Regions from separate parts of the Peribacillus sp. B65 genome, predicted to be linked through region 1. Evidence: riboswitches for the same ligand, from Rfam matches in the RefSeq annotation. Region 1 holds a riboswitch; each other region holds the start of a gene.
The links. Region 1 has a riboswitch for S-adenosylmethionine ahead of mmuP (S-methylmethionine permease). Riboswitches for the same ligand answer to the same signal wherever they lie in the genome.

Region 1 (8,177 bases):
CTTAACCAAAGCAACATCAGTACATAGGGAAGCATCTAACTTAGCTTCCTTATTCTTTGGTGAATGAACTGGCTTTAGATACTCAATTTTATCTTTGAATATGGTAGCAATATAAGGATAGTTAATACTTTCAAATGAATCATAGCTTTTCGTTCTCAATTTAATGGCTCTCGTACCCTGGATGACTCTACCATCAAAAACAACATATACTCCTCCAATATCTTCACAAGCAAACCGAATTGCATCAGAGATATTTCTTTTGGCATCTGTCTTTTTAAAGGCAATTGGGATCTGAGAACCTGTAATGACGATTGGTTTCCCTAAATCTTGTAACATATATGAGAGCGCAGCTGAAGTGTAAGCCATTGTATCTGTTCCATGGGTAATCACAAAGCCATCGTAATCATGGTAGTGCTCATGGATGGATTGTGCCATTTCTGTCCAATCTTCCGGCTGCATATTTGTACTATCAATATTCATCAAAGGCTTACTATCAATCTTGCATAGTAAATCCAATCCCGGTAGGTGACCTAAAATGTCGTCAGCTTTCATCTCTGGAACAAGTCCATTTTTTCCTTCTAACGATGCAATTGTACCACCTGTAGTAATCAACATCAACTTCTTGATTTTTGACTTCAACTTCTCCAATATACTACCCCCTATATAGCCTCCCTGTTTCACAATCATTCTTATCATTTCAGAAAAGGATGTTTCGCTGCAAATGTACATGTTACGCGTACACCACATGTTATTATAGTCATGTTTCATAGTGAAATCAAGCTAAAATTATTCATTACGCGTACACTTATTTCAATTTGATGTTATAATGGATTTATATAAAAGGAGAGTAATAAGAATGATTTTAAATAGATTGACTTCATTAAGGAAGGCCAAAAGATGGTCTTTACAATATACCGCTGACAGACTTGGAATCGCCAAGAGTACCTATGCAGGTTATGAATCGGGCCACCGCCGCCCTTCATTAGAAACGATTAATTTATTGGCAGGCCTATATGATACATCCACTGATTACATTCTAGGTCGGGTAGATCATCCTGCTAAAGATATTACCACAGAGTCACCTCAAGTCATGGAATTAACGGATTTACCAAATATGGAGCTAGCCGTTGATGGAATCTCTCTTTCTGAAGAGGAGACGATTCAATTTATCGCTTTTATTAGAGCTAAACGAGAAGTGGAAATAAATCGCGATAAACAAAATGAAACATAGCAGAAATTGGGCTTAAGACTTGTATATGGGGAACGAACCGTACTTCATCAGGTACTTATAATATTCACGATGTACCTGTCATGATTTATATCTAAAACTGTAAAAATTCCAGGGTTTTAACCAGTTAGGGTAAGCCGGTTCCGATTAATTAAGTTCGCCCTTTTTAGACGTTACCCTTAATTTTTTCTGGATGACAATGCAGGTTATACTTCCTTCTTAGTGACTTATGACTAATGCTAATGATGCGTGATGCGCCAAGCTGAGAAATTTGAGTTTTATTATTTATATAGAAGAAAGTCGGCTTATTATTTAGCTTACTTCCTTTTCCAACAAGGTATGATAGATATCTGTTCCCCTCCTGATTTATTAGTAATGAAAGAAAAAACCATAGCAAAAGCTCATGGTTTTCCCCCCGTATATACATGAAATATATTAAGGCATCTCGTCTTCTTTTTCCCGATTTTTAAAAGCTTCATGTGTGACAATATCCTCGATTTGTTCATACTGCCGGCTGTGTTCCTTCTCTTCGCTAATTCTATTATTAGGTAAATTTCCCGGATGGCCTTTTTCTTTGTGATTAAAATTTTTACCACGGCTCATACTCATTTCTCTCCTTTCTATTCATTGTTTGTTTAGTTTTCCCAAGCACACAAATATTATGATTTAATTTCTCCCATTCCTGTTTTTGAAGCGGTTTCTTTTTCAGCCTAAGAGATATGATAACTCGAATTTGAATAATGAATTCAAAAAGAACAGGAACCGCCTGATTATGACGCTTCCTGTTCCTTTAGTTAGGGTCTATATCATACATACTTTAAAACAGTACAAGGGCTAGGAGGATACCACCACGTAAGGTCGCCACTTTCTTGAAATGTCTTCAATATGATGTGGTGCCGTTCTACAGCATCCTCCAATTAAACGCGCACCTGCATGTTGCCATTCTTCAGATTTCAGGTCGAGCCTGTTACATGATTCTTGACCATGCCATGTTTTAGTTTCCGGATTATATGTTTCACCTGAATTCGGATAAACAATGATTGGTTTATCCGTGTTTGCACGCAGCACCTTGATGGCTTCCGTGATACATGAAACTGGCGCACAGTTGATGCCGATTGCTGCAATTTGCTCACTGTCCCCAAACAATCTTGTACACTCCTCGAGTGAAGTACCGTCACTTATCGCTTTTTCATTTTTCAATGAAAAGGATAGCCAAGCATACACTTCTGGATAATCCTTCAATAATGAATATAATACTTTTGCTTCTTGCAGGGAAGGAATCGTTTCAAATGCTAAAAGGTCAGCTCCAGCTTCAATCAACGCTGATATTCGTGAGCTATGGAATGCAATTAAAGTTTCATCCGAAACACCATAGTTTCCTACATATTCTGAACCATCTGCAAGATAAGCCCCATAAGGCCCAACAGATGCAGCAACCAATGGCTTAGGCCTAAGCGTTTGATTTTCTTCCTTCCAAAAATCATCTCTTGCTTTTCTTGCGAGTAAAACCGTTTTCCTGATTAGCTCCAAAGCCTCTTTTTCTTGTATTCCGCGGAGTGCGAAACCTTCAACAGTGGCTTGGTAGCTAGCCGTAATCGCACAATCCGCTCCAGCACGAAAATAGTCAGAATGCACTTGATAAATCACTTCTGGATTTTCAAGTAATACACGTGCAGACCAGAGCGGGTCGTCCAAATCACATCCATGCCTCTCTAGCTCTGTAGCTAAAGCTCCGTCTAAAATCATGACTGAATGATCTCGTAAAATAGCGTCAATTGGGTTAGTTTTAATGTTCATGATTTACTCCTCTTTTCTTTATGGTTTTGTGTCAGATAATAACTTCCATAGCAAATCAAAATAAATGGAATGCCACAATATAGTGCAATTCGTTGTGTAGGATCAAATGCAATTCCTATGCAAGAAGCTAGGCATAGCATAAAAGAAACGATTGGTACGAGTGGATATAATGGCGTTCGATAAGCTAAGTCATTTACTGAATTTCCTTCGTTTATATATCGTCTGCGAAATAGAAATTGCGACATGCTAATACTCATCCAAACTACAACAACGGCTAGTCCAGAAATGGATACAAGCACTATGTAAACAGTATCCGGTGCAATAATACTCGAAAACAGGGCTAAGCAGCCGCCCAACATACTGAAAAGGACTGCATTTATCGGAACTCCCCGTTTTGTCAATTTTGCAAATATTGGTGATATAGTTTCCTTATCTGCAAGTGACCAAAGCATTCTGGATGCCGCATACAGTCCTGAGTTTGCAGCAGACAAAATGGCAGTTAATATAACAAAGTTCATAATATCCGCTGCATATGGCACACCAATCCGTTCAAGAACTGCCACAAAGGGGCTTTCTAATACGCTTGCATCCGAAATAGGCAATAATGCGGATAATACAACGATGGTTCCTACAAAAAAGATAATCAATCTCCATAATGTCATACGGATTGCCTTTGGTATCGTTTTTTCTGGATTCACAGTTTCTCCAGCTGCAATTCCAATTAATTCAGTTCCAGAGAATGCGAAATTCACCGCAAGCATCGTCATTATAATGGCAAAAGCACCATTCGGAAATAAACCTTCACTTGTAAAATTGGAGAATAACGGAGCGGATTGTGAATGAATTATTGGAATGAAACCTAGCATTGCCGCTGCTCCCAAAATAATGAAAATCACAATGGCAAATACCTTTATAGACGCAAACCAGAATTCGGATTCAGCGAAAAATTTAACGGTCCACGCATTTAATGCCAAAACCAATATGGCAAATAGTGCACTCCATATCCAGACATTGATTGATGGAAACCATCTCTGCATCAACAATCCTGCAGCCGTGAATTCCGAACCAAGTGCAACTGTCCAAGTTAGCCAATACAACCAGGCTACTGTATACCCTGTCCCAGGACCTATGTATTTAGCTGAGTAGCTATGAAACGCACCTGTCTCGGGCATATGTACTGCCAGTTCCCCTAGACATAGCATGACTAGATAAACCACTAATGCCCCAATCAGATAGGAAAGGATGGTGCCAAACGGGCCTGCCTGTTGAATCGTATAACCCGAACTTAAGAATAAACCTGTTCCAATCACCCCGCCAAGCGATAGCATTATTATATGCCGTGCCTGCATTTTCCTTTGAAAATCATGCTTCCTTTTGTTCTCCATTCTTACTCTCCTTTATCTTGCATCCAGAAAAAACGAAAACGCACTCTAAAAAAGAGTGCGTTACTGACAAATAAACACATACGGTCTTATCTATCAAGGTTTCACCCCCTGGAATTAGCACAGTGTCATTGCAGACCTGTTGCTGAGGTTTCATAGGGCCAGTCCCTCCACCTCTCTGGATAAGAAATTATTTTTTTATAACTTTATCAATCTATGAAAAAATTGTCAAGTTTTGTTTCGGTTTGTAAAGACTTCCTTTAAAATCCAAACGATCAACGCACCTTTGGCATAGATATGAACTTGTTTTTGGAACAGTCGCTTACATTATAGAATTGTAAATAATGCTAACCGGGAATAATTTTTAAAAAATGACGACACCTTAAAAGATGACGCCATTTTTCTTATATTCCTTAAGGTCTTTCAATTTCAAATAATTCTCCTAGTTTTGTATAAGTATGACCCGCTAATCTTGCTACAGGTTTTAGCCCATTCTGGTCAATTCGGCCATTATGGTAAATCTCCTGCTCTATATGATAGCAGACTATTTTCCCTATCAATAAATCACAACCAGGTTTATTCTTGGAACCTGCCAAAGGTATCGCATGCTCCAATGTGCATTCAAAGCGTACCTTCGCTTCTTGCAATCCTGGTACCGACACCTTATCACTAACAGCCTGAGTGAAATTGGTAAGACCCAATTCACTTTCGTCAGACGGGAGTTCCTTGGCCGTTCGATTTGCATCAGCAACATTGTCTTCATCAGTGATATGAACAACGAATTCACCTGTTTGAATTGCATTTCGGGCCGTGTCCTTCAAAACTCCTTCTTTCCGTTGAACAGAAATGGAAATCATCGGAGGATTGGAACTGACTATGTTAAAAAAACTGAACGGCGCTATATTGATTGTACCGGTTTCGGATTGTGTCGTGACCAGGGCTATTGGTCTCGGTATGATGCTTCCAGTCAAAAACTTATAATTTTCCCGTTCTGTAAGACTTTCAGGATTTACTGAAATCATCTTCATCCCTCTCATTCTTATAAAAAGTTCTTTTGAAACCATGAACTTGCTGCATCAACCTCTGAACGTGTTAACTGATGACCGTAATTTTCCCAGTGAACGTCCACCGCAGCACCCGCTTGCAGTAAAATCCGATTAAGTTCATCAGTTTCTGCTGCGGGGCAAATCGGATCGTTTTTACCTGCAGCAATGAATACAGGTATATCCGATAGGGACGGCAAAGCAATCCCGCGTCTAGGCACCATTGGATGATGAAGAATCGCTCCTTTTAATGCCCCTTCGAAATGGAACATCAAACTTGCTGCTATGTTTGCACCATTAGAATAACCTAATGCCACCACTCTGTCACGATCGAAGTCATATTGTCCGGACGCTGATTCCAAGAAGTCATAAAGCTCCTTCGTACGGAAAATCAAATCTTCTTCATCAAAAACTCCTTCAGCCAGCCGGCGGAAATAACGGGGCATTCCGTTTTCAAGTACATTTCCCCGTACACTGAGTACGGATGATCCCGGTGAAACCATCTCCGATAATGGCAAAAGATCCGTTTCCGTTCCTCCAGTGCCATGTAAAAGCAAAAGCAACGGTGCATCTGGATTACTTCCTTTTTGAAAAATATGCTTCATCATTTATCCTCCTCTAGTACCCTCGGCACTGCCGGCAGTAACGTTTTCTCCATAATTTTCCTTTTTTCTTCAAGCCATGGCGGCAGCATTAATTTACTACCCATCGTTTCCTTCGTTTCATCATGAGCAAAGCCAGGTGGATCTGTGGCAACTTCAAAGAGTATGCCTCCATCTTCCCTGAAATAAATGGCATCGAAGTATTGGCGGTCTTTAAAGGGTGTCACGCCATAGCCATGGTTTGCGATATGTTCCCTCCATTCTTTATGATCTTCATTATCGCTTGCACGCCATGCAAGATGATGAACAGTTCCCACTCCGATTTTCCCATTTGGCAAAACCGTTTTTTTAACATCTATCAAATTTCCGATATCCGATGTGGATTTGAAGCGAATGAAATCGCCCTCTTCCCCCATCTTTTGCAAACCCATCACTTCCTCTAAAAGTTCCATCGTTTTGATCGGTTTAGACGTCAATAATACAGCACCGCCGAATCCCTTGATTGCCTTATCAGCTGGTACACCGCCGAATGACCACTCGCTATTTTTACCTTCTTTACGCTCAACCAGTTCAAGTTGCAATCCATGTGGGTCCTGAAATCCCAGATAATCCTCGCCGAAGCGTGAGATCTTTTCAAAGTCAATATTAAATTTACCCAAGCGCGTTTCCCAGAAGCCCAATGAACCTTCCGGAATGGCATATGTTGTTATCCCCACTTGTCCGGAGCCAATTGTCCCTCGGTATGCCCCAGGCCAAGGAAAGAAAGTGATGATAGTGCCCGGTGAACCTGATTCATCTCCGAAATATAAGTGATAGGTGCCTGGATCATCAAAATTAACGGTTTTCTTCACCATACGCATTCCCAGCACTCCAGCATAAAAATCCACATTCTCTTGAGGATTGCCTACAATTGCGGTTATATGATGTATTCCTGCATTTTGCTTTTGCATGCCGATTCCTTCCTTTCCCCTTGATTAATTAGTTGATTTTGTATTCAGTGGTTTTAAATTCGATTCAATATCTTTTCTTTTTGATTCTAAAAATGGCGGCAGGGCAAGGTTCTCACCTAGGTGCTGCTCTGCTTCATCAACTGCAAATCCAGGTCCATCAGTAGCTAGTTCAAATAATATTCCATTCGGCTCCCTAAAATAAAGTGAACGAAAATAAAAGCGGTCCACATATCCAGAGTTCACGAATTTTGATTCACTAATTTTTTCTATCCATTTTCTAAGTTCTTCTTCATTATCCACCCGAAAGGCAACATGGTGTACTCCACCCCTCCCCAACCTTTCCCGAGGAATGTCATTCCTTTCTTCAATATGAAGTTCCGCTCCTGTTCCTCCCTCACCTGTCTCATAAACGACAATTGGATTTTGCCCCCTAATTGCAGATGGGTATGTGCCTGTTTTCCTGAACCCCAATACCTCGGAGAGAACACTTTCTGTTAGTTCAATATTAGGTACAGTAAGTTTTACCGGTCCTAATCCAAGGATGGAAAACTCTTGCGGTACCGGGCTTCCATCCCATGGTGATCCCCCTTGAACACCGTTATTATCCTGATCGGAAACCAGAAGTAGCCTCTGCCCTTCAGGATCTTTAAAAGAAAGCACCTTCCTTTCAAAACGGTTCGATATTTCATCATGCTCAACATTGAATTCCACAAACCGTTTTTTCCAATATCCTAGAGCTTCATCATCTCTCACCCTTAAAGAAATTTCAGAAATGCTATTGTTTCCCTCATGAGTGCGGGCAGCATTGGGAATTTCAAAAAACGTCAATTCCGTACCCGGAGAACCAATTTGATCTCCATAAAATAAGTGATACACACGAACATCATCTTGATTCACCGTTTTTTTGATTAATCGCATCCCTAAGACTTTTGTGTAGAAATCAAAGTTATTTCCCGCTTTAGCTGTAATCGCCGAAACATGATGTAATCCTTTTAATTCCATCCGTACCACTCCTATCTTTTCTTTATAAATCTCCCCTTAAGGAGAGGAATTAATCCGTAAACAATATCTCGAAATCGAGATATTTAACTAAACATATAATACTTTTAATACAAATATTTTGATTTAAAGATAAATGATAACGATAAATTTGTCAACCATTTTCAGACAAATAA
Region 2 (8,177 bases), 1.6 Mb from region 1:
TGCTTCCGTAACTTTATTGAAGTTCAAGGTGCCTGTCAGGAGTTCGTTTCCTTCTCCGGCTTCACTTATGATATTTCCCCAAGGATCAATAATCAGGGAATGACCGGCAAATATATTATTGACATCAGAGCCTGAGCGATTAACGGCTACTACATAGGCTTGGTTCTCGATGGCACGGCTAATCAATAAGGCTCTCCAGTGATCGAGTCTCGGCTTTGGCCATTCAGCCGTAACGAATAGAACTTCGGCGCCTTTAGCGGTATGCGCTCGCTGCCATTCAGGGAAACGGATGTCATAACAAATGAAACCAGCACATATTTTTTCATCAAGAGTAAATAAACCATCCTTTTCTCCTGGCTTCAGGAAATGATGTTCATCCATTAACTGAAATAAGTGAAGCTTATCATATTCTTTTATGAGACTTCCCTGTTTATCGATGATGATCATGGTGTTATAGATTCCCTTGCTTGTTTTTTTCGCAATGGAACCGCCTACTATGTGAATCTCGTGTTTCCTTGCCTGTGTTTTAAGAAATTCAATCGTTTTTTCCGCCTCTTGATCAGCAATCTCATTTAACCTGCTTAAGTCGTATCCGGTTGTCCAAAGCTCTGGTAAAATGACGATATCGGGTTCTGACCGTGCTGCTTTTTCCAACCATTGTTCCGCAACCTGAAAATTGATATCCGGTTGCCCGAATGCTATATCCATTTGAATACAAGCTATTTTCCACTTCATCGTTTAAAACCCCCACATGTAAAAAATGCTTTACAAGACTATGATAAACATATATCATTTGTGTCTAGAATTTCAAGAAATTTCAGAGAAGGTGTATAAATGGTGCAATTCGAAAAATCCAGACAGCTTCAGGACCTGCCCAAGCAGTTTTTTGCCTCACTAGTCGCAAAAGTCAATGCCATCACGGAGCAAGGACATGATGTCATTAATTTAGGCCAGGGAAACCCTGATCAGCCGACACCAGACCATATCGTGAAAAGCTTGCAGTCTGCCGCTGAAAAAACGATTAATCATAAATATTCGCCATTCCGGGGGCATCAATATTTAAAAGATGCTGCTGCCGTCTTTTATGAACGTGAATTCGGTGTCAAGCTGGATCCGAAAAGTGAAGTGGCGATTCTCTTCGGGGGAAAGGCAGGCCTTGTCGAACTGCCGCAGTGTTTATTGAATCCGGGTGATACGATCCTTGTTCCGGATCCCGGCTATCCGGATTATCTTTCCGGTGTTGTTTTAGCCCAGGCAAAGACCGAATTCATGCCCTTGACAGAAGAAAATGATTTTCTTCCAAAATACAGTGACATACATAAAGAAGTGCTTGATAAAGCCAAAATGATGTTCTTGAACTATCCGAACAATCCCACAGGTGCTTCTGCAACTGAAAGTTTCTTTGATGAGACCGTCTCTACTGCAAAAGAGCATTCAATTTGTGTGGTCCACGACTTCGCTTATGGGGCGATAGGATTCGACGGAAAAAAACCGATAAGCTTTCTCCAGTCAGAGGGAGCGAAGGAAATAGGAATAGAAATATACACACTATCGAAAACATACAATATGGCAGGGTGGAGAGTCGGCTTCGCAGTGGGGAATAAGAGTGTCATAGAAGCTCTTGAACTATTACAAGACCATCTTTATGTGAGTCTGTTCCCGGCGATACAAGAAGCTGCCGCAAGCGCTTTGCTTGACTCGCAGAGCTGTGTAGAGCAGTTAGTGCAGATGTACGAGGGACGAAGGAATGTTTTCATTGAGGGATTGAGGGCAATCGGCTGGGATGTCAAAGCTCCTGCTGCATCATTTTTTGCCTGGCTCAAGGTACCTAAAGGTTTTACGTCCGAGAGTTTTGCAGACTATTTATTAACGCATGCCCACGTTGCTGTTGCCGCAGGGAATGGATTTGGTGAATTTGGCGAAGGTTATGTCAGGGTAGGGCTGCTGACTTCGGAAGAACGGCTGAAAGAGGCTGTGGAACGGATAAGTAAATTAAAATTATTTTAACCACAATGATATATCCGATTAATTCACCCTTAAATAGTTAAAACTTATTGACAAAGTAGGGATTACCTGTCAGAATACAAAATAAATTCTTAATCTTTCGATACTTGGATGCAAATTTATATATCAGCGTTTTCTTATTTTGAGCAGGTGGAGGGACTAGCCCTATGAAGCCCAGCAACCGACCGTAATTCCATTGTAAAATGGGGCGGAATTCTTCGCCGGATTTTTCTTGAAATCCACAAGGCACGGTGCTAATTCTTGCAGCCAATGGCTGGGAGATAAGAAGATGGCTTATTAAAGCCTCTTCTTTATGAAGGGGCTTTTGCCATTTTGAGACCATTTCAGGTTAATGACATCGAGAGTTTACTAACGTGATATAGGAGTGATCAAATGAGCGAGATAGTCGCTACTTATTTAATTCATGATTCTAAGGGAAATCATGAGAAAAAAGCAGAGAGCATTGCCTTAGGTTTGACTGTCGGGACATGGACGGACCTGCCCCATTTAGTCCAGAAACAACTGGAAAAACATAAGGGACGCGTCGTATCGGTGACACCACTTTCCGAAGAAGAGAGGGCAAACAGCTACTTTAATCGTAAAGTATACCGTTCGCTTATTAAAATTGCCTATCCGGCAAGGAATTTCTCCAATGATTTACCTGCAATCCTAACGACGGTCTTCGGCAAACTTTCATTGGACGGGGAAATAAAACTTATCGACTTGGATTTTGTCGGTGATATCCAAAAAGCCTTTCCCGGGCCGCAATTTGGCATTGAAGGCATTAGGAAAAAGATTGGCGTATTTAACCGGCCCCTGGTGATGAGCATCTTTAAAGGTGTATTAGGAAGAGACCTAACATTCCATAATGAGCAACTGAGGCAACAAGCATTAGGAGGTGTCGACCTAGTTAAAGATGATGAGATCCTCTTTGACCAGGAACTGACTCCATTTTTCGATAGAATAAAAACGGGAAAAAGAATATTGAATGATGTCTATGAAACCACTGGCCACCGAACTTTATATGCAGTCAATCTATCAGGGAAAACATTTGAATTATTGGATAAGGCAGAGCAAGCGGCTGATGCAGGGGCAGATGCCTTGTTGTTCAACGTTCATACATATGGTTTGGATGTATTGCAGGCCTTGAGTGAACATGATCGTATCAAGCTGCCGATCATGGCGCACCCCGCATATAGCGGGGCATTGTCAGCTTCATCATTTTATGGGGTCGGCTATCCATTATTGCTTGGTAAATTAGTAAGGTTATCAGGTGCGGATTTATCCTTGTTTCCGTCCCCTTATGGAAGTGTCGCACTTGAAAAAAAGGAGACCTTGGCGATTGCTGAAGCTCTGACAAAAGATGAACTTTCATGGAAAAAAGCCTTCCCTGTTCCCTCTGCTGGCATTCATCCGGGCATGGTTCCGGATCTAATCAAGGATTTTGGAATCGATAGTGTGATTAATGCCGGAGGTGGAATTCACGGGCATCCTGATGGAGCAGATGGCGGGGCAAAGGCTTTCCGATCCGCTGTGGAAGCCGTACTGGCAGGAAAGGAACTATCTGAAGCGGCTGCTGAGGATGAAACACTAAAAAAAGCTCTTGTGTTATGGGGAGGCCTATAAGAAATAATGAAACCGATCATCTTTTGTGATTTTGACGGAACGATCACCAACTCGGATAATATCATTTCCATCATGAAGAAATTTGCGCCTCCGGAATGGGAAGCGTTGAAAGACGGTGTCCTTCAGCAAAAAATCAGTATATCTTCAGGAGTAGGGGATATGTTTTCCCTGCTTGATAGCGGCTTGAAGGATGACATCATCCAATATGTAAGAAAGACGGCCGGCATTCGTCCAGGGTTTTATGAATTCGTTGAGTATACGAAACAAGCCAACATCCCTTTATATATTGTAAGCGGGGGCATGGATTTTTTCATTGCTCCGCTTTTAAATGATATCTTGCCAACAGAGTCCGTTTATTGCAACCGTGCATTTTTTGATAAGGAAAAGATTTATATTGAGTGGCCGCATTCTTGTGATGATCAATGTAATAATGGTTGCGGTTGCTGCAAGCCATCCATTATGAGGGAAATTGCGGGTGCGGAAGATTTTAAATTCGTTATTGGAGATTCAGTAACGGATTTTGAAGCTGCAAAACAGGCGGATTTTGTCATAGCCCGTGACATACTGCTTGAAAAATGCGATAGGGAAGGGATTCCACATCAAGGATTTGAAACGTTTTTTGATGTAATTGATATTATTAAGCAGCAAAAGGTGGGTAAAGCGTGAATAATCATTCTAAAGAATGGCAGGAGCTGGCAGATATTAAAGCTGAACTGGCCGAAAGGGATTGGTTTATGGGAACTAGCGGGAACTTGTCCATTCGGGAGCCTAAAAGACCTTTCTTTTATATTACGGCAAGCGGTAAGGATAAAAGGAAGCAATCGGATTCGGACTTTTTACTGGTGGATTTAAAAGGAAAGCCAGTTGAAGAAACGAACCTAAGACCATCGGCCGAAACTTTACTTCATACAGTCATTTACCGGAAAACGAATGCGAACTGTGTACTCCATGTCCATACAGTTGAAAATAATGTGATATCCGAATTGTACGGGGATGAAGGCCAAGTTTCATTTCGTAATCATGAAATCATTAAAGCGACCGGTCGGTGGGATGAAGATTCGGAACTTCGGATTCCAATCATATATAATCATGCTGACATTCCGCTGTTATCAGATAAGTTCGAGCCACATGTCGAAGAAGACTCTGGCGCCGTGCTGATCCGCAATCATGGTATTACGGTTTGGGGTAAAAGCGGACTCGAAGCAAAGAGAATACTTGAAGCTTGCGAATTTTTATTTCAATATCAACTGTTGCTTAATCAACAAAAGGCATTTGCAGTTTCTTTAAGATAAACACTAATGTAGGAGGAATGAATGATGGCGACGATCAGATTCCAGGAAACAAACGAGGTTATTGAAAACGGTGAACAGGTAAAAGGCTTTTTAGAAACACAAGGGGTTATTTATGAGCAATGGGACATTTCTAAATTACCGGCCCATCTCGTGGAAAAATACGATCTAACAGATACTGAAAAGGAGGAAATCCTTGCAGCATTCCAATCAGAGATAGCGGAAATCTCCGAAAGAAGAGGCTATAAAGCGCATGATATCATCACATTATCCGATGCGAATCCGAACTTGGATCAAATGCTTGAAAACTTTAAGCAGGAACATCACCATGAAGATGATGAAGTGCGTTTCATAGCAGGCGGTACGAGTATCTTTGCGATTGAAGGCAAAGAGAAACAGTGGTTTGACGTGCGCCTTAATCCAGGTGATCTTATTAGTGTACCAGAATCAACAAGACATTATTTCACGCTTGCAGAAGATAGAAAAACTGTTGCTGTCCGCATTTTCGTTACAGCGGCAGGATGGGTGCCGATTTACGAAAAAGACGAAGTTCAAGCATGAATCAATGTTAAAAAACCAGCTTACGGGCTGGTTTTTATTTGTAGAAAAAAGGGAAGTCGGGATGATCTCACCTAACCTTGATTTTATAAAAAAACATGATTAATCCCTTTGTGTTTTTTCTATTTTATAGGAAAGAAATCTCGCAAGATTGAAGAAATTTGCGACACTCCTGCCGAATAACTGGCTAGCCGAGGCCCCACAGACGCTTGCGTCGAGGAGGCTCGGGAGACAGTCGGCGGAAAGGGAGCGGATTTCTGAAATCGACTGGACGTTTTTAAATAAAAAACTGCAGTCGAACTCGCTTTTCTTCGAATTTGCCTAGTCTGAAACCAGCTTACGGGCTGGTTTTTTTATGTGAATCCGGCAAGTGCTTTAGTAAGGTAATTATGATAAAATTTAACGGAATCGAATTTAACAGGATCATAGGAGCAGATAAGAATGAAAACAACCGAAGTGTACATATTGGGCGGCTTTCTCGGCAGCGGGAAAACGACGCTTCTTCGAAATATATTAAAGCAGGAAAGTGACGCGGGCAGAAAAGTGGCCGTGCTTTTAAATGAGCTCGGCAGTGTATCGGTTGACAGCGGACTCATTGGTGATGGAGTGCCTCTGAAGGAGTTGTTTGACGGGTGCATCTGCTGCACAATTCAAGATAAACTGGAAGTTCAGCTTCATGAATTGCTAACCGAAAATGACTTGGATGCGGTTTATATTGAAACGACGGGCGCTGCTCATCCAGTTGAAGTATTGGATGGCATCATGTCCCCGATCTTCGCCAAAAGGCTGGAGTATAAAGGGATTATCACCGTGGTCGATTTATTAAGGTGGCGCGATCGCGAGGAACTGTCTCCGCAGCTTCGACAGCTGCTTGCCGAGCAAATCCACCATGCCGATTTCATACTATTGAATAAAGCGGATTTAGTAAGTGAGATGGAGGCCGCACAGCTGATATATACGATACAGGCACTGAATACGGATGCTGTATGTTTATTGACGGAGTATGCAGACGTTTCCTTGAAATCATTGCAAGGGATGCAAAGAAATCGGCAAAATAGCCATCAAAAGCTTGATGTACATGACAATTTGCATTTAACTGCAGTCGTTCATACCTTTGAAGGTGCCGTGGCACAAACCGACTTTGAAGAGTGGCTTAGGTCCCTGCCGGAAACGGTATATAGAATGAAAGGATACATTTCCTTTACACATTCACAATACCCCCATTTATTTCAATACTCCTACGGAATGCCGATGTATATGAATGAAATGATGAAAATGCCATTGAATATCGTCATCATCGGGGAAAAGTTGGATGAGGAAATGTTGATCGGTCAGTTGAAAGCTTTGGAAGCGAGAGCGGTCTGATAAACGTTTACCGCCCATAAAAGAAGGGAAACATATAAGAAGACTTTCTTATCAAGGAGGCGGTATTAATGCCATGGAATAAGAACGATTACCCAAATTCGATGAAGAATCTAGATAAAGATGTCAGGGAAAAGGCTATAGAGATCGCGAATGCATTATTGGATGAAGGATATGAGGATGGGAAAGCCATTCCAATTGCCATAGACCGGGCTAAGATGTCGGTGGGAAAAGATTGAAAAAATGGTCAGACCCATTTGAGGGTCTGACCATTTTTATTCTTGCATTCCAAAGGCGGCAAATGTCTTTTCGTCTTCTATTAATCCGCACGCAGCACATTGCACCCGAACTTCAGGACCATTATATGCTAGATGGAACGGCTGAAGGGAATCGTTCGAATATTGTTCAACAATCTCACCGGATTGCGGATCCTTTTTAACAGGGGTTGCTACTTGCTGAATGAGATTGAAGCGAGATTTATTTGTCCGGCAATTCGGACAGCGGTATACTTGAGACACTGTACTCACTCCTTTTTTGAATTTTAAAAAGCGTAATCGTATTATTAAGATAGTCTTTACGAACTTGATCAATAATATGTATGAATTAGTAATGGATGGAAGGGATACTATGAAGGAAAATATCAGGCAAGAAGAATTACTGGTGGCTTATTTAAGCATATGGAACAATCGTAAGGTGACCGATGGAGGTGGAAGGGAAGTTTTGCCGGAACTCGTCCGCCGTGAGCTTTTGGATGAAAATGCCCATCCCCGTGCCCGAAAACCAGTATTGGAGAAATTTTACCTCTCCATTAAACGCGTGATGGAATCTTCGCTTTCGGAAGAAATGAAAAATGCAATCGTCATGCTCTATATCACTGAATTGGAAAGATTATGATTCCAGATTGTGATACGGGTGCTTGTTAGCAAATATTCTTATCCGCTTCATACTTTTTTCACAAATCATTGTTAAAATTTTAAAAAAATAGATATTTAATGAATAAGGAGCTTAAAATATGAAGTGGGGCATTGGGCTTTTTCTTGCCATCGTACTGCTTACTGGGTGTAATAGCGGTAATGCATTTACTAAAATCAATAAAAGTGAATCTTTCCTGGCGACTGTCAATATCAAGGATACTTCTCTGACTTTTATAGATGAAAACTATCATCCATTTGCAAAATGGGATATTTCAGAACCATTTACCGGAGCCCTGCTCCTGGCAGACAAAGATACTATCCTGCTTTATGGAAAAGAGATGAAGAAAGTCCAAGTTTACTCTTTATCAGCAGGAAAAATGATAAACAGTTGGGAAATTGGGAAAGGAATCGTCAATATGCAATT
Region 3 (8,177 bases), 500 kb from region 1:
GCGTAATCAAGAAAAACAGTGGTGCAAGCTTGATGGATATCGGCGATGGAGTGGCTCTTCTTGAATTCACTTCACCGAATAATGCAATCGGTCTGGATATCATACAAATGATCAATGCGGCGGTCGACGAAGCGGAAGCGAATTTTAAAGGCTTGGTCATCGGAAACCAAGGAAAGAACTTCTGTGTAGGCGCTAATATTGCAATGATGCTGATGGAAGCACAGGATGACAACATTTTTGAACTCGATATGGTCATCAGCCAATTCCAAAAGGCGATGCTTAAAATCAAGTACAGTGCTGTTCCTGTAGTGGTTGCACCGTTTAATATGACACTTGGCGGGGGAGCTGAAGTATCCCTTCCGGCAGCGCGCATCCAGGCAACGACAGAAACGTATATGGGACTAGTGGAAGCTGGTGTAGGTTTGATTCCAGGCGGCGGCGGGACTAAAGAACTTTATGTGAAGACGTTGAGGAATATGCCGAAGGGCGTCGACTTCGACTTACAGAAAGTGGCCAACCAAGTATTTGAAACGGTCGCCATGGCAAAAGTTTCGACCTCCGCCGAGGAAGCGAGAGGGAACAATTTCCTTAATTCAGCGGATGGGATAAGCGTAAATGCGGATCATCAGCTATATGATGCGAAACAGGCGGTAATTTCCATGCATGAACAAGGCTATATCGCTCCGGCCCGCACAAAAATCCCTGTCGTAGGTGAAACGGGATATGCCGCACTTCTATTAGGGGCGGAATCCATGCGCCTTTCAGGTTTCTTATCAGAACATGACCTTGTCATAGCCAAAGAGCTTGCATATGTGCTGGCGGGGGGGAAACTCCCATTTGGCACGGAAGTAGATGAACAGTACATCTTGAACCTAGAAAAACAGGCATTCCTGAAACTGGTTTCGACTCCGAAATCCCAAGCAAGGATGCAGCATATGCTTGTTAAAGGCAAACCACTCCGTAATTGATGAATGGACGAAGAAATGGCCAAAACGAAGATTAATAGATCAATAGCTTAAAAATGAATAAGGGGGATCCTCATGAAAGAAGCGGTAATAGTAGCTGGAGCAAGGACTCCGGTTGGAAGAGCGAAAAAAGGTTCTCTTGCCAGTGTACGTCCTGATGATTTAGGGGCTCTTGTCGTAAAGGAAACGTTAAAGCGTGCAGGGAATTATGAAGGCACCATCGATGACCTGATTATCGGTTGTGCAATGCCTGAAGCGGAGCAAGGATTGAACATGGCTCGTAACATTGGTGCATTGGCAGGATTACCTTATACAGTACCGGCCATAACGATTAATCGTTACTGTTCAAGCGGGCTGCAAAGCATCGCTTATGGAGCGGAAAGGATCATGCTCGGCCAAAGTGATACTGTCATTGCAGGCGGAGCGGAATCCATGAGCCTTTTGCCAATGATGGGCCATGTAACACGTCCGAACGCGAGACTTGCGGAAACGGCACCGGAATATTATATGGGTATGGGCCACACTGCTGAAGCCGTTGCAAAAAAATACGGCATTTCCCGTGACGATCAAGATGCATTTTCTGTTCGTAGTCATCAAAAGGCGGCGAAGGCCATTGCAGAAGGAAAGTTTTCGGATGAGATCGTACCGGTTGACGTAACCCTTCGTTCAGTGGGACCAGATCTTAAGTTAAAGGAAAAAACATTTACATTTACACAGGATGAGGGCGTTCGTCCAGGCACCACTGCTGAAGTGCTAAAAAAACTAAGACCTGCATTCTCTGTTACAGGCTCCGTAACAGCAGGGAATTCCTCACAAACGAGTGACGGTGCAGCCGCGGTCATGGTCATGGATGGGGAAAAGGCCTCTTCATTAGGGATGAAACCGATGGGTAAGTTCCGTTCCTTTGCTGTAGCGGGAGTACCGCCTGAAATCATGGGTATCGGACCGATTGCAGCCATTCCTAAAGCTTTGAAGCTAGCGGGTCTTGAGTTATCGGATATTGGTTTATTTGAATTGAATGAAGCCTTTGCTTCCCAATCCATTCAAATCATTCGTGAGCTCGGTTTGAATGAAGAGATTGTCAATGTAAATGGCGGAGCCATCGCCTTAGGCCATCCACTAGGATGTTCGGGGGCAAAACTGACATTAAGCCTGCTACATGAAATGAAGCGCAGAAACCAACAGTTCGGAGTCGTGACAATGTGTATTGGCGGCGGAATGGGTGCTGCTGGAGTATTTGAATTATTTGCTTAATCCCCCCCTCCCGGAAGCTGTCATGCTTCCGGCGGATTTACTATCTTAAATACTTAGGAGGAAATAACATGTCCAATCAAACTACAGATAACCTCATTAAAGGCGGAGCCTTTTTAGTAGAAGATATTACGTATGATCAAGTGTTTACACCGGAAGATTATTCTGATGAGCATAAAATGATCGCCAAAACTACCGAGGATTTCGTAGAGAATGAAATTCTGCCGCAGGTTGAACATTTAGAAAACCATGAATTTGACCGTTCCGTTAAATTACTGAAGCATGCAGGTGAAATCGGTTTACTTGGTGCTGATGTTCCTGAGGAATACAGCGGACTGGGTCTTGATAAAATCAGTTCGGCATTGATCACAGAAAAAATGGCACTTTCAGGCGGCTTTGGAATTACGCATGGTGCACATGTAGGTATCGGATCTTTGCCGATCGTATTATTCGGGAATGAAGAACAAAAGAAAAAATACCTCCCTTTACTGGCAACGGGTGAGAAGATTGCTGCGTATGCCTTAACGGAACCAAGCTCAGGTTCAGATGCCTTGGGAGCAAAAACGACAGCGAAATTGAATGCCCAAGGAACACACTATATTCTAAATGGTGAAAAACAATGGATTACAAATGCAGGTTTTGCAGATGTCTTCTGTGTATACGCCAAAATCGACGGCGAAAAATTCTCCGCTTTCATTGTTGAGCGTGATTATGATGGCGTATCAACTGGTGCTGAAGAGAAGAAAATGGGAATCAAAAGCTCATCTACACGTACATTAATCCTTGAAGATGTACATGTGCCAGTCGAAAACCTTTTGGGTGTAGCCGGAAAAGGACATGTCATCGCTTTCAATATCCTGAATATCGGCCGTTATAAATTAGGTGTCGGTGCAGTCGGCGGATCTAAACGTGCCCTTGAGATTACAGCAGCTTATACGAATCAACGTCAACAGTTCAAAACGAAAATTTCCGATTTTAACTTGACGAAAGAAAAACTTGCAACAATGGCATCCAAAATTTATGCAGCAGAAAGCTCTGTATACCGTACCGTTGGCCTTTATGAACAAAGACAAAGCAAATTGACGGATGAGCAAGTGAAAGATGGTAAATCAATGGCTGCTGCAATCGCTGAATATGCCATTGAGTGTTCATTGAATAAATTCTTCGCTTCCGAAGTGTTGGATTATGTTACGGACGAAGGCGTACAGCTTCATGGTGGCTATGGTTTCATGCAGGAGTATGAAATTGAAAAAGCATATCGTGATTCCCGGATTAACCGGATCTTTGAAGGTACAAATGAAATCAATCGATTGCTTGTCCCTGGAACTTTCCTGAAGAAAGCACTTAAAGGGGAATTGCCGCTTCTTCAAAAGGCTCAAAGCCTGCAAGAGGAATTAATGATGATGATGCCGGAAGAACCTGGCGATGAGCCATTGGCACAAGAAAAAATGCTTGTTAGGAATGCTAAGAAAATCGGGATTCTGGCAGCTGGCCTTGCTGCACAGAAATACGGCAAAACTCTTGATCAAGAACAAGAAATCCTCTCCAACATTGCTGATATCGCATCCCTTGCCTATGCAGCGGAATCCGTGGTATTGCGTACGGAAAAAGCAATAGCAGCTACAGGCCTGGAGAAGAACAAACAAAAAGTGCTTTACACAGAAATCTTCGTTCAGGAAGCTTTCAATGAAATAGAACAGCACGCAAAGGAAACGTTAATCGCAGTGGAAACAGGCGATACTCTTCGCATCATGCTTGCGTCGCTCCGTAAGCTGACAAGGCATAATCCGATCAATGTCATTGCGAAAAAACGTGAAGCTTCCGTCAAGGTAATCGAAGCTGAAAAATATGCTCTTTAAGAAATGAATCAAAATCAGTAAAGGGAATGCCCGAGAAGGCATTCCCTTATTTCCTTTGATGAAATCGCATTGGAAATTCAAAAGACAATTCGTTGTATTGCGTGATGAAAACGGGTATTCTATTGATAGGTGGTGAAATGATGGGCTTAACATTATATTGGTACCCAAAATGCGGCACATGCCGTAACGCGAAGAAGTGGCTTGATAATCATGAACTGCAATATGAAGCAATCCATATAGCGGAAAATCCGCCTTCGCGAACAGAAATAGAACAACTATATAAAATCAGCAATTTGGAGTTGAAGAAGTTTTTCAATACTAGCGGTCAAAAATATCGGGAGCTTGGCTTAAAGGATAAGCTGAAAGAAGCTTCTGAAGCAGAGATGCTTGATATATTGTCCACAGATGGCATGCTTCTGAAAAGGCCGATTGTTACGGATGGCACCAAAGTGACGGTAGGTTTCAAAGAGGAGCAATTCGAACAGGTTTGGAACTGAAAATTTCTCGAAATATTTGGTTAATTCCTTACTTAAACAAACAATCTACCTTATAATGGAATAGATAAAATAAGATGTACATATGGAGGGTTAATAATGACAACAACACCAAAAGAACTTCGTTACACAAAAGAACATGAATGGGTCAAAACGGAAGATGGAACAGTGCGCATTGGAATTACAGCTTTCGCACAGTCCGAGCTTGGGGACATCGTATTCGTTGAGCTTCCGGAAATCGGCGATGAATTGAAAGCGAACGAACCATTCGGAAGTGTTGAATCCGTTAAGACCGTTTCTGAGCTTTATGCACCTATCAGTGGCAAGGTTGTTGAAGTAAACGAAGATTTAAGTGACAACCCTGAATATGTAAATGAGTCTCCTTATGAAAAGGCATGGATGGTCGTGCTTGAACCATCTAATAGCAGTGATATTGAAAGCTTGATGAGCGCTGAAGAGTATGAGAGTTTAATCAACGGTTAAAAAAAAGGAGAGGGGGGACTGAAAAGGCCTGCTCTCTTTTTCATTTGGTACCGTGGCAGTTGCACACATAATTCGTGAGATGGAGTGATGACATGGAGTGGGGCGAATTCGATAAAGTGATCATTGTAGAAGGCAGTTCCGATAGAAGAAAAGTTGCCTCCGTTTTAAATGAAGATGTGGAAATTAGATGTACGAATGGGACCATATCATTAACTAAGCTGGATGAATTAGTGGATGAATTGATGGACCGTGATGTTTATCTCCTTTTTGACGCAGATGAATCAGGAGAAAAGCTGCGGAAGCAGTTCCGAATGGAAATGCCTGAGGCGAACCACCTGTATATTAATAAAATGTACAAAGAAGTGGAAAGCTCACCCGAACATCATATCGCAACTGTGCTTCTATCTGCCAATATGAATGTGAAAATGAAATTTTTAAGTCAAAGGGTGAACGACTAATTGATGCAGGAATGGAAAGAAGAAGAGTGTAAGCTTGCTGTTGAAAATGGGGAAACCTTTTGCTTATATTTATATACCCCTTTATGCGGCACTTGTCAGGTTGCCTCCAAGATGCTGACGATATCCTTGGAGCTATTCCCGGAATTGAAGGCAGGCAAAATGAATATGAATTATGTCCAAGCAATTGCCGAATCATATGAAATCGAAAGTGTTCCATGTTTATTGTTTTTCAAAGAAGGACGGCTGCACAAAAAAATATATGCCTTTCAATCCGTTCCTTATTTGTACGGATTGCTTAAGGAAATCAGCTAAGAAACCAATCAGAACCGTGGTTGGTTTCTTTGTTGCGGACATATGAATGCTAGATGAAATTAAACAAAGAATATTCTAACAATTCATTGACTGATTTAATCTAAAATGCTATATTTTGAATTAAGTAACGGCAGAATTTAATAGTTCTTATCAAGAGTGGCGGAGGGACTGGCCCGACGAAGCCCGGCAACCGGTATAAATTTTTATATACGGTGCTAATTCCAGCAGAGTGTTGGCTCTGGTAGATGAGGTGTATTCTTGAAACCTCTTCTTATTGAAGTGGTTTTTTTGTTTATAAAAGGCCAAACATCATATAATTCCAACTAAATCCATAGAAAAAGGTGAAATCATATGTCAGGGAAAAAATTGCGTTTCGAAACATTGAGTGTTCATGGCGGTCTGCAAGCTGATGAAACAGGTGCACGTGCAGTTCCTATCTACCAAAGCAATGCATACTTGTTCAAAGACACCGACCATGCAGCGAATTTATTTGGCCTAAAGGAGAATGGCTATATATATTCACGACTCCATAATCCCACGATCAGCGTTTTTGAGGAAAGAATGGCCTTATTGGAAGGCGGAATCGGCGGATTGGCAACAGCAAGCGGAATGGCTGCCATCTCACTTTCAATCCTGAATATTGCCGCTGCAGGGGATGAGATTGTTTCAGCATCTACATTATATGGCGGTACGTATAACCTTTTTGAAAATACTCTTCCTAAATACGGGATTAAAGTGAAGTTCGTTTCTCCTGATGACCCTGAAAATTTCAAAAGGGCGATTACGCCAAGAACTAAAGCCATTTTTGCTGAAACCATCGGAAATCCAAGTTTGAGGGTGCTTGATATTGAAGCGGTAGCGAAAATCGCCCATGATGCCGGAATACCTTTAATCATTGATAATACCTTTGCGACACCGTATCTATGCAGACCAATTGATTTTGGAGCCGATATTGTCATCCATTCCGCTACAAAATGGCTTCTGGGAAATGGAACTACGCTTGGTGGTGTCATCGTGGATGGAGGGAAATTCGATTGGAACTCGCCAAATTACCCTGGCTTCACAGAGCCTGACCCAAGTTACGACAATCTGGTATACGCCGAGGCAGTTGGACCTGCCGCATTCATAACGAAAGCCCGAGTCCAGTTACTCCGTGATTTAGGACCTGCGCTAAGTGCCCAAAGTGCATTCCAGTTTACGCTGGGACTTGAAACGCTGCATGTAAGGATGAAAGAGCATCTATCGAACACCAAGTCTGTCATTAAATATTTAAAAAACCATCCTGCGGTGACTTGGGTTTCACATCCTGGTGATGAGGATCATCCCGATAAAGCCCTTGCGGAAAAATATTTGCCAAAGGGAGCTGGATCTGTTGTGACTTTTGGGATACAAGGTAATCGAGAAGCTGGGGCAAAACTTATCAATTCGGTGGAATTATGGTCCCATGTAGCGAATGTTGGGGATGCGAAGAGCTTGATCATCCACCCAGCCAGTACGACCCATCAACAATTGAATGAGGCAGGTCTTGCGAAAGCGGGTGTGAGTGCCGACCAAGTCCGTTTATCGATTGGGATTGAAAATGTAGAGGATTTAATAGAAGATTTGGAGCAGGCAATTGAAAAAGCGACGAATATCGTCTCCTTGACATCCAAAACGGTTTAAGTAAAGTTTCTGTATGCTTGTACTAGAAATATTATACATTGCGCTCCTTTTTTATCTATGATAAAATTTCTCCATACTAAAGAACTTAATGATGTACAAATATTCTATATATTAGCTCTTATCAAGAGAGGTGGAGGGATGTGCCCGATGAAACCCGGCAACCGACAAGGAGATTTCCTTGGAAAGGTGCCAATTCACACAAAGTTTAATCACTTTGGAAGATGAGAGGAAGGCCTGTTTCTTCACCTGCCTTTCTGCTCATGCAGAAAGGTTTTTTCTGTTTTAATTGGGTAAACTTTTACATGATATGAGAAACAGACTAATAATGTAGAGAAATCAACTAAGTTCATAGGTTTTATTGGATAAAAGAGGTGAGGGTTAATGATCACATTGACGAAAGTCAGTAAGCTGTTCCGAACAGGAAAAGGAAACAGTGAGACAATCAAGGCTGTAAATAATGTGAATGTTGAAATAAATAAAGGCGAGATTTTCGGTATCATCGGTTACAGTGGAGCGGGGAAAAGTACTTTGATCAGAATGCTCAATGGATTGGAAACACCAACAGAGGGATCCGTTGTAGTTGCTGAGAAGGAAATTTCAAAAATTAAAGGGGCTCAGCTCCGCAAGGCCCGTCAAGAAATCAGCATGATTTTCCAACATTTCAATTTATTATGGTCGAGGACCGTTCAGGAG

Region 2: it holds a riboswitch for S-adenosylmethionine, as region 1 does, so the genes downstream of both, mtnW (2,3-diketo-5-methylthiopentyl-1-phosphate enolase) here and mmuP (S-methylmethionine permease) in region 1, are expected to answer to the same signal.
Region 3: it holds a riboswitch for S-adenosylmethionine, as region 1 does, so the genes downstream of both, ACSR9O_RS12820 (O-acetylhomoserine aminocarboxypropyltransferase/cysteine synthase family protein) here and mmuP (S-methylmethionine permease) in region 1, are expected to answer to the same signal.

What each region holds. Positions count from the first base shown of each region.
Region 1 is NZ_CP195840.1:3,118,701-3,126,877, forward strand. It holds gene ACSR9O_RS15205 (asparaginase) at 1-627, opposite strand, end outside; gene ACSR9O_RS15210 (helix-turn-helix domain-containing protein) at 857-1,231, shown strand; gene ACSR9O_RS15215 (hypothetical protein) at 1,664-1,831, opposite strand; gene mmuM (homocysteine S-methyltransferase) at 2,063-3,025, opposite strand; gene mmuP (S-methylmethionine permease) at 3,022-4,410, opposite strand; SAM riboswitch class I at 4,494-4,596, opposite strand; gene ACSR9O_RS15230 (flavin reductase family protein) at 4,821-5,429, opposite strand; gene ACSR9O_RS15235 (alpha/beta hydrolase) at 5,447-6,055, opposite strand; gene ACSR9O_RS15240 (ring-cleaving dioxygenase) at 6,055-7,002, opposite strand; gene ACSR9O_RS15245 (ring-cleaving dioxygenase) at 7,027-8,004, opposite strand.
Region 2 is NZ_CP195840.1:4,682,586-4,690,762, reverse strand. It holds gene ACSR9O_RS22920 (carbon-nitrogen family hydrolase) at 1-735, opposite strand, end outside; gene ACSR9O_RS22915 (pyridoxal phosphate-dependent aminotransferase) at 835-2,007, shown strand; SAM riboswitch class I at 2,139-2,292, shown strand; gene mtnW (2,3-diketo-5-methylthiopentyl-1-phosphate enolase) at 2,398-3,630, shown strand; gene ACSR9O_RS22905 (2-hydroxy-3-keto-5-methylthiopentenyl-1-phosphate phosphatase) at 3,637-4,296, shown strand; gene ACSR9O_RS22900 (methylthioribulose 1-phosphate dehydratase) at 4,293-4,922, shown strand; gene ACSR9O_RS22895 (cupin domain-containing protein) at 4,947-5,480, shown strand; gene ACSR9O_RS22890 (CobW family GTP-binding protein) at 5,919-6,842, shown strand; partial or broken gene ACSR9O_RS22885 (DUF2188 domain-containing protein) at 6,911-7,057, shown strand; gene ACSR9O_RS22880 (DNA alkylation repair protein) at 7,115-7,357, opposite strand; gene yoyC (protein YoyC) at 7,374-7,733, shown strand; gene ACSR9O_RS22870 (YncE family protein) at 7,852-8,177, shown strand, end outside.
Region 3 is NZ_CP195840.1:2,616,880-2,625,056, forward strand. It holds gene ACSR9O_RS12785 (3-hydroxyacyl-CoA dehydrogenase/enoyl-CoA hydratase family protein) at 1-968, shown strand, start outside; gene ACSR9O_RS12790 (acetyl-CoA C-acetyltransferase) at 1,041-2,219, shown strand; gene ACSR9O_RS12795 (acyl-CoA dehydrogenase FadE) at 2,288-4,075, shown strand; gene ACSR9O_RS12800 (arsenate reductase family protein) at 4,216-4,572, shown strand; gene gcvH (glycine cleavage system protein GcvH) at 4,669-5,052, shown strand; gene ACSR9O_RS12810 (toprim domain-containing protein) at 5,145-5,510, shown strand; gene ACSR9O_RS12815 (thioredoxin family protein) at 5,514-5,822, shown strand; SAM riboswitch class I at 5,967-6,074, shown strand; gene ACSR9O_RS12820 (O-acetylhomoserine aminocarboxypropyltransferase/cysteine synthase family protein) at 6,174-7,484, shown strand; SAM riboswitch class I at 7,600-7,712, shown strand; gene ACSR9O_RS12825 (methionine ABC transporter ATP-binding protein) at 7,866-8,177, shown strand, end outside.